One region of the Caballeronia sp. ATUFL_F1_KS4A genome, then DNA from elsewhere that is predicted to be linked to it. Evidence: predicted binding sites of a transcription regulator. Region 1 holds the regulator's gene; each other region holds the start of a gene.
What was found. The regulator FliA, encoded in region 1, starts transcription of late flagellar genes. The targets are predictions, from matches to a motif close to CTAAAGTTTNNNNNNNNNNNGCCGNTA.

Region 1 (3,264 bases):
TCTCGGCGGCGTGCTCGATACGGTCATCCGCTACAAGCTGCCGGTGCATTACGTGTCGACCGGTCAGAAAGTGCCGGAGAACCTGTACGTCGCGACCAAGCGGTTTCTCATCAAGAGCGCGTTCTGCATCCCGCGCGACAACTCGCCCTTCGTGCCGCAAGACGAAGAAACGCCTGCGCTGCTGTCCGCGTTGTCCGCGCGCGCCACGACCGAACTGCATGAGGTGCACTTTGGATAAGTTCGTGCTCGACCAGGCGGAAGGCCTGCGACGGCTCCTTACGCGCGCCGGTTCGCGCGTGGTGGCGATCGCGGGCGGACCGGCGGGCATCGGATGCACGTCGGCGGTGGTGAATCTCGGCGCGGCGCTTTCCATCCACGGCAAGGACGTGCTCGTGATCGACGAGCACCGCAACGCGGGATCGGTGAGCCGTCTCGTGGGCACCGAAGACGCGGGCGCGCTCGCCTCGGTGATGTCGGGCCGGCGCATGCTCGGCGATGCCGTCGAGCGCACGCCGTTCGGCTTCTCGCTGATGGCCGCGCCGCGCGACGAACGCATCGTTCACGATGCCGCGCAATGCCGCGCGCTGCTCGACGGTCCGGCGGACATCGTGCTGATCGATGCGCAACTCGATCGCCACGGCGCGCTGTCGACGCTCGCGGCGCAGGCGCATGACTTTCTTATTGTGACGCGGGTAGCCGCGTCGGCGATCACCGAGGCGTATGCGTGCATGAAACGACTGCACTACGCCCATGCGATCGGCCAGTTCCGCGTGCTCGTCAATCACGTGCAGAACCCGGCCGACGCGGCGGTCGCGTTCGACAACCTGTCGGGCGTCGCGAGCCGGTATCTGGCCGTGTCGCTCGTGCAGGCGGGATATGTGTCCGAGGATGCGCGCGTCGCTCGGGCGATGGAACTCTCACGCTGCGCAGTCGAAGCGTTCCCGGCCACGGCCGCGGCGCGCGACTACCGCGCAATCGCGGCGGAGCTCCTGCACTGGCCGATGCGCCCCGCGCCTTATATGCGCGATGCGGGCGGCCAGGCCGACGCGCGAAATCCGGTTAGCGACTCTGTACAGGGCGCGCGGGAGGCGTCGCATCGTGCGGCTGCGCTTCACGACTTTGCATTGAGCAGCACGGCGTCGATGTGATCAAGATAGGTGACCAAGATGTATAACGCCCAAGGCAAACTCTCACAGTCGGAAGTGCTGACGAAATACGCACCGCTCGTTCGACGGCTGGGGCTTCAACTCGTCGCCAAGATGCCGGCGAGCGTCGATCTCGACGATCTCATTCAGGCCGGCATGATCGGCCTGCTGGACGCGGCGAGCCGCTACAAGGAAGATCAGGGCGCGCAGTTCGAAACATATGCGAGCCAGCGCATCCGCGGCGCGATGCTGGATGAGCTCCGCGCGAACGACTGGCTGCCGCGCAGCATGCGCAAGACGTCGCGCGAAGTGGAATCGGCGGTGCACAAGGTCGAGCAGAACCTCGGCCGCGCGGCGAGCGAGCAGGAAATCGCCGAGCACATGAAGATGCCGCTCGACGAATATCAGTCGATGCTTCAGGACTTGCACGGCAGCCAGTTGATCTATTACGAAGACTTCGATCGCTCCGCCGACGACGAGCCGTTCCTCGACCGCTATTGCGTCGATCCTTCGGATCCGCTGTCCGCGCTGCTCGACGACAGCCTTCGCGGCGCGCTGATCGAAGCCATCGACAAGCTGCCCGAGCGCGAGAAGCTCCTGATGAGCCTCTATTACGAACGCGGCCTGAACCTGCGCGAAATCGGCGCGGTGATGGAAGTGAGCGAGTCGCGCGTGTGTCAGTTGCACAGCCAGGCGGTCGCGCGTCTGCGCACGAAGCTGCGCGAGCAGGCGTGGACGAGCGTCGAGGCCTGACGTTCCCTAGCTGATCTCGAAGTCCCGCGTCTCGGCGAAGACCGTTTTCCCTTCACCGAGACTTTTCGCGCGGTACATCGCGCGGTCGGCGGCGCGCAGCACGGCGGTCATGCCGGTTTGATGCGCGGACGCCGCGCTCGAAAGCAGGCATGCGCCGATGCTCGCCGATACCGACACCGGCCGCTCCTGCACCGACGTAATTTCGCCGAGCGCCGAATGGATGTTGTCGGCCACCGACAACACGGCGTCGCGGTCGCGCATCTGATGCGCGAGCACGACGAACTCGTCGCCGCCCAGACGCGCGATGGTGTCCGACTTGCGCATGCGCTTCGCGAGCGAGTCCGCGAAGGCTTGCAGCAGCAGATCCCCGACGGCGTGACCGTAGGTATCGTTCACTTCCTTGAAGCCGTCGAGATCGATCAGAAGGAGCGCGGTGGCGTGATCGCCATTGGCTTCGGGCGCGTTCATCGCGCGATCGACGACTCTTTCCAGCGCGTACCGGTTCGACAGACCCGTGAGCGGATCGGTCGATGCCTGACGCGCTAGATCGCGATTCGCGTTGCCGAGCCGATCGACGAGCACGCTCAGATACACCGATGCGCCGAGTACGCTCAGCGCGAGCCCGATCGCGGCGGGAAGATTCTCGTGCCACCACGGCTGCCAGACGGCCATCGCCGTGACGATGATGAGCGCCGTCGCGCACGATACGGCGAGCGTGCGCTTGCCGTATCGGCATCCCGAACCGATCAGAAACCAGAACATCACCCAGAGAAGCGGCAGCGCCGTTGCGCCGCCCGCGGCGAGCGCGAGCCCGAGGATCGTCTGATCGGCGATGGTCGTGACGGTCAGGCGCGCAACAGAAGGCGCGCTCATGCGGCTGACGATCAGAAGCGTGATCGCCCCATAAGACACATAGAGCGCGACGAGGCGCGTGGTCAGGAAGGCATCGTGTGAAGGGCGGAGCCACGCGAAAACGCCGTAAGCCAGAAGAACCACCGCTCCCATCCAGACCCGCAGCGTGGCCTGCTCGCGTTCCGGATTCCGGTGTTCGGACCATGCGAAGGCATAAGTCCGGCGTGCCGGTTGATGCGCCTGCTCCATACTGAACCCCTGGATGGTGATTTCTTTCTTTTATCTTGCTGCCAAGTACTGCGGCCCCGTCGCATGGCATCGGCTGAATGGAGTGGTATCGAGTTGCACCGAGCGAGCGATCCGCTATTTTGCAACGTTTTGCGAAGACGCTGTGTTTCGTGTAAGAACAGCTTAAGAACGTCCATTTCTCATTCACGGCGATGCGCGACGAATCCATTTCTTTGGCTGCCGAATGGCTGCCCGTTTGCAATAGCGAAGACGTACCGGAAGGCGG
Region 2 (3,264 bases), on a different contig from region 1:
GGCGCACACGCAAGAGATCGAAACGTGGTTTCGTCGCCGGGACGGCCCGACGCCGGATCTTCGGGATGAAGATCCGGCGTCGGGTGCTACCTTGGCGTACCGCTTAGCCGAGGAGCTTCAGAACTTGCTGCGGCAGGGAGTTCGCTTGCGCGAGCACCGAGATACCAGCCTGTTGCAGCACTTGAGCCTTGCTGAGGTTCGCCGTTTCCTGCGCGAAGTTCGCGTCGGTGATCTGCGACTGAGCCGACGACAGGTCGGTCGATTCAGCTTGCTGCGACGAAGCGATTGCGCTCAGACGGTTCTGGGCTGCACCCAGCGTTGCCTGCACGTTGTTCAGCGTCTGCAGTGCGTTGTCGATCGAGACCAGCGCGACGTTGGCGCCCGTCGTGGTGCTGATGTCGAGGTTCGCGACCGTGTCCGGCTTGTTGATCTTGTTGATCGACGCGTTGAGGGTGGTGATCGCGGAGCTCACGGATGCGCCCATCGAACCGGCAATGCTCGTGCTGAACGTCAGCGTGTTTTCGTGCGGTGCTGCAGCCGTGCCCGTGCCTGCGGTGCCCGAGCCGAAGATGGCCGTGACGGCCGTCGAGCTCAGCGCGACGTTGTTCTGGTCGGTGAACGAGAAGCCGCCCTTGCCGTCCGACAGCACGTTGATCGAGGTGATCGTCGCGCCGGAAGAGGCGTAGGCGCCGCTCGACGACAGCGACAGGTTCGAGAACGTGCCGAGCGTGTTGCCCTTCTGCACCATGCCGCCGCCGAGCGAGTTCGCGCCCATGTCTTGGCTCAGGTCCAGATTGATCGTCTGACCGACGTTCGCGCCGACCTGGAAGCTCAGGCTGCCAGCCGAACCGTCAAGAATGTTGCGGCCGTTGTACGTCGTTTGCGAAGCGATACGGTTCACTTCGGCGATCTGCTGCGAAACTTCCTTCTGCAGCGAAGCCTGGTCGCTCGACGAGAGCGAGCCGCTCGCGGCTTGCACGGCCAGCGTACGGATACGCTGCAGGCTGGAGGTCATCGACGAAAGCGCGCTCGAAGCCGTCTGGGCAATCGACACACCGTCGTTCGCATTCGAAACGCCCTGGTTCAGGCCGTTGATCTGCGTTTGCATCCGGTTCGAGATCGCGAGACCTGCTGCGTCGTCAGCAGCGCTGTTGATGCGCTTGCCCGACGAGAGGCGGGTGATCGCCGAAGACAGCGCGCTTTGCGTGCCGTTGAGGTTCTGCTGTGCAACCAGCGAGTTGATGTTGCTGTTGATACCGATCATTTTGTTCTCTCCTGGGAGACTGTATCTGGCTTTGGCTAAAGCACCGAGTAAGTTGCCTGGCGGTCCTGCGCTCGGTGATAGCCGGCCGCCTACTTGTGGTTATCGGGCCCCTCGAAAAAAACTTAAGGCCCGCGCAAACGATTTGTGTAACGAATTCTGTTGCGAGGCCGCGAAGCCTTGCCCGGCAAGGCGCCGATTTCGCGCGTATGCTTTTTGGTCCCTCACGACGCATTCGGAGCGCACATGCAGACACGCAATATCGGCACATCGGAACTGAAAGTTGCGCCGCTCGTCTTCGGCGGCAACGTGTTCGGCTGGACTGCCAACGAGCGCACGTCGTTCTCGATCCTCGACGCGTTCGTCGACCACGGCCTGAATTTCATCGATACAGCCGACGTCTATTCCGCCTGGGTCGACGGGCATCAGGGCGGCGAATCGGAGACGATCATCGGCAAGTGGTTCAGGGAAAGCGGCAAGCGCCACCAGGTCGTGCTCGCGACGAAAGTCGGCAAGCTGTCCACGCGCGCCGGGCTCTCGGCGGCGAACATCGCGGCGGCCGTCGACGATTCGCTGCGGCGTCTCAAGACCGATTACATCGACGTCTATTTCTCCCATTACGACGACGAAACCACGCCGCTCGACGAAACCCTCGACGCGTATCAGACGCTCATCAAGGCGGGGAAGGTGCGGGTGATCGGCGCGTCGAACTACACGGGCGAGCGGCTAGAAGAGGCGTTGAAAGTCGCGAAGGATTCGGGCTTGCCGGCGTATCAGATTCTGCAACCCGAATACAACCTCTACGACCGCGAGGGCTACGAGACCGGTCTCGAACCGGTGGCAGAACAGCACAAGATCGCCGTCGTGCCGTATTACGCGCTCGCGAGCGGCTTTCTGTCGGGCAAATATCGGTCGAAGGCGGACACGCAGCACAAGGCGCGCGGCTCGCGCGTCGAAAAGTATCTGACACGGCGCGGCCTCGAGATTCTCGACGCGCTCGACGAAGTCGCGAAACGCAACGACACGACGCCCGCGACGGTCGCGCTCGCGTGGATGATCGCGCGCCCGAGCGTGACGGCGCCGATCGCCAGCGCCACGTCGGTCGCGCAACTGGAGAGCTTGGCCGCCGCGACGCGCCTGCAACTCGCAGCCGACGATATCCATCTGCTCGACGAAGCCAGCGCGTGGCAGAAATAGTTCTGTTGCATCAACGAGTTGGCCGGCGCGCGGGAGTTGGCAATGGCGCGGTGTTCTGGTAACATCGCGCCCGAATCGAGAAATGTGCCCGATTTCCTGCCTTCGCCGCTGAAAATGACAACGTCAACCAACAGCGGCGAACGGCTCTGAAACGCGCCTTCGTGTGGTTCTTTCGAAAGCGCCTGCCGCTTCCGCGGCTGAATCTCAACGCTCTCTTTTCCGGCCTCCGTGGCCGCTTTGCTCGTGTCCGTCGCGCCGTTCTCACGTCCGGCGGACGATCGGAGTGCCGGGGCGCGGCAACTCGCAGTCGTCGCGCGCTTGAAAATACGTTTAGCAAACCAGGATTTACATGACCACTATCGTCCTCAAAGAAAACGAGCCGTTCGATGTCGCGATTCGGCGTTTCCGCCGCACCATCGAGCGCAATGGCCTGATCGCCGAACTGCGCGAGCGCCAGTCGTACGAAAAGCCGACCACCGAGCGCAAGCGCAAGAAGGCCGCCGCTGTCGCGCGCCTGCGCAAGCGCCTGCGCAGCCAGATGCTGCCGAAGAAGATGCACTAAGCGTCTTGTTCGGGCGAGGGTTTACGGATCCTCGCGCCGAACGGCAAAACGGCGGTGCGACCCGTAAGGGCGCACCGCCGTTTTCGTTTCTATTGCCTTTTTTAGCGAGGGCGCTCAGACGAACGCGTGACGCCTGCCAAGCGCCGCGAGCAACGCCGGCCACTCTTCGATTTCGGCGTAGTCGTGAACTTCCTCCAGCTCGATCAGCAGATCGATGATGTTCGGATCGTAGGCATTCACGTTC
Region 3 (3,264 bases), on a different contig from region 1:
TCGCGGCGGCGAGCGGTTTCACGGATCAGAGTCACTTCACGCGCCATTTCAAGCGCACGTTCGGCGTGCCGCCCGGCCGCTGGCGTTAGGCGGTCCGGCCTCGGGAAAGCGCAAGAACGTACAAGCATTCTCATCGACGTTTTGCGTATCCTCGCTTCCATAGGAGGAAATCTTGAAAGCAACACCTTTGCGCGAATTCGCCGCCGGCGCACGCGACACCATCCCGATGATGATCGGCGCCGCGCCCTTCGGCGTGATCTTCGGCACGCTCGTCACCGCAAGTCCGCTCACGCTCTGGCACGGCCAGTTGATGTCGCTCGTCGTGTTCGCGGGCTCGGCGCAGTTCATCGCGGTCGGCCTGATCGCGTCGCACGCGAGCTTCGCCGTCATTCTGGCGACGACGCTCGTCGTCAATCTGCGTCATGTGCTCTATTCCGCGACGCTCGCGCCGTATGTCGCGCATCTGCCGCGCCGCTGGCGCTGGGCGCTCGCGGGCATGCTCACCGACGAAGTTTTCGCCGTCGCCTACGCGCACTATCGGAAGCGCGCGCCGGGCGAGATCGGGCCGCACTACTTCTTCGGCTCCGGCGTCGCGATGTATCTGAACTGGCAGTTGTGGACGCTCCTCGGCCTCTTGTTCGGCGCCGCGTTTCCCGGACTGAAATCGCTCGGGCTCGACTTCGCGATGGTCGCGACGTTCATCGCGATCGTCGTGCCGCAGCTCGTCGCCGTGCGCTTCGTCGCGGCGGCGCTCGCATCGGGCGTGCTGTCCTTCGCGTGGCAAGGCTGGCCGTACAAGCTCGGCCTGCTCGCGGCGGTGTTCGTCGGCGTGGCCGTCGGCATGCTGCTCACGCTGATGGAAAACCGTCCGCAAGCGAAGGGCCACGCGAAACATCGTCTGAAGAACGCGAAGGAGCGCACGCAATGAACTACGTCACGCTGATCTTCGGCATGGCGGCCGTTACGTTCGCGATCCGCGCCGCCGTGTTCGTGCTGGGCGAACGCCTGCCCTTTCCGCCGATCGTCCGCACCGCGCTTTCGTTCGTGCCGGTGACGGTGCTCACCGCGATCATCGTGCCGATGACCGTCTCGCCGCACGGCAACGGCGCCGAAATCACCTGGCGCAATCCGCAGCTCGTGGCTGCGATCGTCGCGATCATCGTTTGCGCGTTCACGAAACGGCCGCTTTTGACGATTGCCGTGTCGCTCGCGGTGTTTTTCGCGTGGCAGTTCGCCGTGCTGCGCTAAACGTTTTCTCTCCATCAGCCGTTAAACGGCTTTCAAAGAGCATCGAAGAATCCTCAAGTTCCTGAAGCGCGCGCCGATAACAGAAACGAATGGACTCCGCCTGAGACGCGGCGCCGACAGCTTTTCCCGCCTTCGGAGATCGAAGGCGGAACCGGGAACCAACATGCGTCAAATCACCTTATCGTTACGCGACGAGACCATCGCTTCGCTGCAGCGCGATTTCGAAGCGTTCACGCGTCTGTCGCTGAAGCTGGATCCGCAATTCGTCACGCCTTCGTTCGAGGACTTCCTGCGCGCGAAGCTCCTGGACAACAACACGCCGCTCACCGAGCAGGCGGTGCAGCGCATGCTCACGCACGGCCAGTACGCGTGGGCGAAGCGCGCGCTCGACAAGGAGTTTCCGGACGTCGTCGAGATCCTGATCCGGCAGGCAGCCGAGCACGGCTTCGCGTTCGCGATCCGCGCGGACTGGACCGCCGAGGATCTCGTCAAGGCGTCGCGCGCGTGGGCGACGGCGATCGTCACCGAAGCGGACGGCGACGTATCGCAAGTCGACATGCTCGCCTCGCAGATCAAATCGGCGGCGGCGGATATTCGCGAAGTCGAGGAAAAGATGCAGACGCCCGCATGGCGTCTCGCCGATTCGCTACGTCAGCGCGTGTATGAAACCAAAATTTCGGTGGAGACGAGCATCGGTTCGACCGCGCGCGAGAAGCTCGGCGAACTGCGCTGCCTGCTGCGGCTCGGCATCTTCTATGGCTCGATCCAGAAGCAGGAAGCGCAGCAAGTGCTGGAATATCTGCGCTCGCTGCGGCCCGAGCTTTTCGTCGAAGAGCCTTACGACGGCTACACACGCTTCGCAGCATGGCTGCGCAGCATCTTCTCGCCGTCGCCGCGCGCGCCGCGTGCATCGCGCGCGCAGCGCTGAGATTCAGGTCAGTCCCACATTCCCTTTAGGCGCGCCGCGATATCGATCTTCGCTTTCGCGGCCGCAGCCAGCCCCGCCGCCGTCGGCGCAGCGGGCGCGATGACGGGCGGCCACGCGGCCGCTTCGAAGTTCTGCATCAGATGCGGCGGAATGAAACGCGTGCGCTGCGCCCATACGTGACGGTCGCCGAGATGCGTCTGGTTGTACACGTAGAAGCGCTGCGGCGTGATGATGTGCAGGTCTTCCTTCGCGCGCGTCATCGCGACGTATAACAGCCGCCGTTCCTCGTCGAGTTCTTCGTCGCTGCCCGTGCCGAGATCGGACGGAATGCAGCCGTCGACGCCGTTCAGCACGAACACGTTGCGCCATTCCTGGCCCTTCGCCGAATGGATCGTCGAGAGAATCAGATAGTCTTCGTCGAGCAGCGGCACGCCGGATTCGTCGCTGGTCGCGTCGGGCGGATCGAGCGTCAGTTCGGTGAGAAAGCGCTCGCGCGTGGGATACGTCGCCGCGATGCTTTCCATCTGCAACACGTCGCCGATGCGGATCGCCGCGTCCTCGTGATTGCGTTCCAGATGCGGCTCGTACCAACGCCGGATCATTTCGAACTCGGCGGGCCAGCCGGAGTCGCGGCCGCAGAGCTTCGCCATCAGGCCGACGAAACGCGGCCAGTCCTCCGACGCGCGCGCGGGCGCCTGAAACGCGGCGATCGCATTCGACGCCACCGCGTCCGGCGCGCTCACGCTGTCGAGCAGGCGCCCGGCGATCGCCGGTCCGACGCCCGGCAACAACTGCGCGACGCGAAAGCCCGCGACGCGATCGCGCGGATTCTCGGCCCAGCGCAACACCGCGAGCACGTCCTTGACATGAACGGAATCGAGAAACTTCAGTCCGCCGAACTTCACGAACGGAATGTTCCGGCGCGTCAATTCGATTTCGAGCGCCGCGCTGTGATGCGCGGCACGAAACAGCACCGCCTGCGCCTTGAGCTTCATGCCGCCTTCGCGCGCTTCGAGCACTTTTTCGACGACATAGCGCGCCTGATCGGCTTCATCGGCGACGGCAACGACGCGCGGCTTTTGCGCCGA
Region 4 (3,264 bases), on a different contig from region 1:
GGGTTCCCGTTCGGGCCGTAGCTTTCGGCCGTTTGCTCGAGCTTCGAGAAGTCGATGTCGGCGCTGACCTGCGAACGCGCGTTGCCGGCGCCGAAGAGCGGCGCGAGGATCGCGTCGATGCGCTTTTGCGTGTTGTGCTCGATCTGCTGCACATACTTCAGTTGCGATGCGTCGAGGCCGTTCGCGGCGTTCTGGCTCGTCAGCAGGTTGCCGTCCTGATCGACGATGTTCACGTTCTTGACCGGCATGTCCGCGACGCCGGACGCCACCATGTGCGTGATCGCCACCACCTGGCCTTCGTCGAGCACGCGGCCGGGGTACAGATTGACCATCACTGAGGCGGTCGGCAGTTCCTTGTCGCGCACGAAGACGGAAGGCTTCGGAATCGCCAGATGCACGCGCGCCGACTTCACCGACGAAATCGAGCCGATCGTGCGCTCCAGCTCGCCTTCCAGCGCGCGCTGATAGTTGACCTGCTCGGCGAACTGGCTGATGCCGAACTTCTGGTTGTCCATCAGCTCGAAGCCGACCGAGCCGGCCTTCGGCAAGCCCTGGCTCGCGAGACGCAGACGCGTTTCGTGCACCTGCTCGGCCGGCACGAGAATGGCGCCGCCGCCGTCGGAGAGCTTGTACGGAATGTTGCCCTGCTGGAGCGCGGCAACGATTGCGCCGCCGTCCCGGTCTGACAGATTGGAAAAGAGCACGCGATAGTCCGGCTGGCGCGACCACATGACGAGGCCCGCGACCACCATCACCAGAATCGCGACGGCCACGATGAGCGGCACGCGCGGATTCGAGCGGAACTGGTTGAGCATCGGCATGCGCTGCGCGAAGCCGCCGAAGTCGGCTCCCGCGCCGCCCGCGAGGCTCGCGCCGGCGGTGGCCGTTCCGGCTGCGCCCGGCTGTGCGCCCGCCAGGCCCATTCTGGCGTCGGGCGTGATGAGTGAGTTGTTGGGCGTTTCCATTTAGCGTCGAAGCTCCGAATCCTGAGGTTCCCCTCCGCCGCTTCCCGCTTCCATGTAAGCGGCGGTGGAGGACTTTTCACGATGGGGATTATCCGCAGAAGATTGCAAGTCGATTCGGCGAATAGAGCGGGGTTTTCCCCGTTCTTCCCGCGCTTTGAAAAACCGCCGGCTGCTAATCTTTTTCGTACTCGGCGAACCTCCGCAAATGCGGGCCGGGCATCGGGTCTCCGCCACGAGCGGCACCCGTTATTTCCTGTCATCCGGAGTCAACATGAACTTTCCGATCAATCCGCTTTCCTCGGCTATGTCGGCCATTCAGTCGATGGCGTCGCAAGCCGCCGGCGGCACCGGCGCCGCAAACGCCGCGTCCGTCGCGTCGGGCGCCGTCATGGGGCAGAGCGGGACATCGGGCGCGGCGAGCGCCGGCAGCTTCGCCGACGCGCTGAAATCGTCCATCGACAAGATCAGCGACAACCAGAACAAGGCACTCGGCGAGGCGCACGCATTCGAAATCGGCGCGCCGAACGTGTCGCTCAACGACGTGATGGTCGACATGCAGAAGGCGAACGTCGGCCTGCAGTTCGGCCTGCAGGTGCGCAACAAGCTCGTGTCGGCCTACAACGACATCATGCAGATCTCCGTCTGACGGTCTTCACACGATCCGTCCCTCGATCCTCGCGATTGCTCTAGAGCCTTGAGTCCTAAAGCTTTGCCGCGTTTTTCCGATAACCCCGGTAACGGCACGGCGAACGATGGTTCGCCCGCTTGAGGCGGGCGGCACGCTCGTCTCTCACCGGTTTTACCGGACCCACACGGATCAGGACGAGCGGCACGGCGTCCGCTTGGAGCCCGCGCACGCTGCGGCATCGCATAAGGAGAACCCGAGAGATGTATTCCCCAGGACACGCAGGAGCCAGCGCCTACGCACGCGTGGGCGTTCAGACAGGGGTGATCGGAGCGAGCCCGCACAGGCTGATCGTGATGCTGTATCAAGGCGCGCGTCAGGCGATCGCGCAGGCGCGCATGCATCTGCAGCAGAACAACGTCGGCGCGCGCGGCGCGGCGATCGGCAAGGCCATCAGCATCATCGAGAGCGGATTGCAGCAGGCGCTCAACAAGGATGCGGGCGGCGAGATCGCGCAACGGCTGGACGCGCTGTACACGTATATGACGCGCCGGCTGCTCGAGGCGAACATCAAGCAGAACGAGTCGATGCTCGTCGAAGTCGACGGCCTGCTCGCGACGCTGGAAGAAGCCTGGGTCGGAATTGGACAGGAAGTGGCGCAAATGACCGCCGTGCCCGCATGACGGGTATGAGCGTCGACTGCCTCGAAAGAATGAAGACGACACAAGAATATTTCGCCCACTACGAGGCCATTGCGGCGGTTTCCGGTCAGATGCTGGTGGCCGCGCGCGGTGGCGAATGGAGCGAGCTGAAGGCGTTGCAGGGCACCTATCGCGAGCTGGTCGACCGCCTGAAGGAAGTCGATACCGGTTCGGATCTCGACGAAACCGCCCGCGCACGCAAGCTGGACCTCGTGAAGAAGATTCTCGCCGACGACGCCGCGATCCGCGATCTGACCTCGCCGAGTCTCGCGCGCCTGTCCGCGCTCTTCACGGTCAACAGCCCGGCCCGCGTACTGAAGAAAATGATCGGACTGCGCTAGCCGCGGTTCCGCGCCAGCCGGACGATCCGGCCGGCGCTTACGAGGATGGGGGCATGACTGGACTCGATTCTGCGATCGCATCGTTGCTCGCCAGCCGCACCGAGCTCCTGATGTCCGCGATTCGCGCGCCGGGCGGCGTGAGCGGCAGCGGCGTGACGGGCACGAGCGTCGGGCAGACGACGCAGCCGGACATGCCGCAGACCGTCGGCGCGCCCGCCGTGGCGGCGGGACCGGCGGCGTCGGCGCAAACCGAGCTTTCCAGCGTCGCGCGCACGCTCGACGTGATTTCGCGCTTCGGCGGCGCGACGCCCGCGCTGACTGGCGACGCCCCGCTCTGGCCGACGCCGCCGCGCCCCGCGAGCGCCTTCGCCGCGCTCACGACCGGCCTCTTCGATACCGCTTTCTCCTCCAATGCCGCCGCCGTGGCGGCCGCGCGCGCCGCGACGCAGAATCTGCCGCCGCTGCCCGCCGCCGCGCTGGCGACGGCGCTCGCAAGGACCGTCGGCGAAAGCGGGCTTTTCTACGAATCGCATCTGGTGCAATGGCTCGCGGGCCAGCGCAGCGCGGCGTCGCTCGGCAACGAACCGCAGGCGCGCGTCGATGCCCGTTCGATGTCCCTGCCGTTCGAGCTC

Region 2: a site for FliA is predicted at 1,365-1,391, ahead of NCS03_RS01100 (flagellin). Genes of this name have one in related genera too.
Region 3: a site for FliA is predicted at 1,301-1,327, ahead of NCS03_RS10320 (DUF4088 family protein). Genes of this name have one in related genera too.
Region 4: a site for FliA is predicted at 1,667-1,693, ahead of fliS (flagellar export chaperone FliS). Genes of this name have one in related genera too.

The regions. Positions count from the first base shown of each region.
Region 1 covers NZ_JALQEB010000019.1:31,379-34,642, reverse strand. Annotated here, with positions in the region: gene flhF (flagellar biosynthesis GTPase FlhF) at 1-238, shown strand, start outside; gene NCS03_RS13785 (MinD/ParA family ATP-binding protein) at 231-1,148, shown strand; gene NCS03_RS13780 (RNA polymerase sigma factor FliA) at 1,167-1,898, shown strand; gene NCS03_RS13775 (GGDEF domain-containing protein) at 1,905-2,999, opposite strand; gene NCS03_RS13770 (Rieske 2Fe-2S domain-containing protein) at 3,212-3,264, shown strand, end outside.
Region 2 covers NZ_JALQEB010000001.1:244,879-248,142, forward strand. Annotated here, with positions in the region: gene NCS03_RS01100 (flagellin) at 104-1,264, opposite strand; gene NCS03_RS01105 (aldo/keto reductase) at 1,508-2,458, shown strand; gene rpsU (30S ribosomal protein S21) at 2,808-3,020, shown strand; gene NCS03_RS01115 (hypothetical protein) at 3,135-3,264, opposite strand, start outside.
Region 3 covers NZ_JALQEB010000011.1:87,926-91,189, forward strand. Annotated here, with positions in the region: gene NCS03_RS10305 (helix-turn-helix transcriptional regulator) at 1-89, shown strand, start outside; gene NCS03_RS10310 (AzlC family ABC transporter permease) at 227-928, shown strand; gene NCS03_RS10315 (AzlD domain-containing protein) at 925-1,248, shown strand; gene NCS03_RS10320 (DUF4088 family protein) at 1,412-2,176, shown strand; gene NCS03_RS10325 (ATP-dependent helicase) at 2,185-3,264, opposite strand, start outside.
Region 4 covers NZ_JALQEB010000018.1:91,994-95,257, reverse strand. Annotated here, with positions in the region: gene fliF (flagellar basal-body MS-ring/collar protein FliF) at 1-965, opposite strand, end outside; gene fliE (flagellar hook-basal body complex protein FliE) at 1,237-1,611, shown strand; gene fliS (flagellar export chaperone FliS) at 1,854-2,273, shown strand; gene NCS03_RS13520 (flagellar protein FliT) at 2,303-2,632, shown strand; gene fliK (flagellar hook-length control protein FliK) at 2,686-3,264, shown strand, end outside.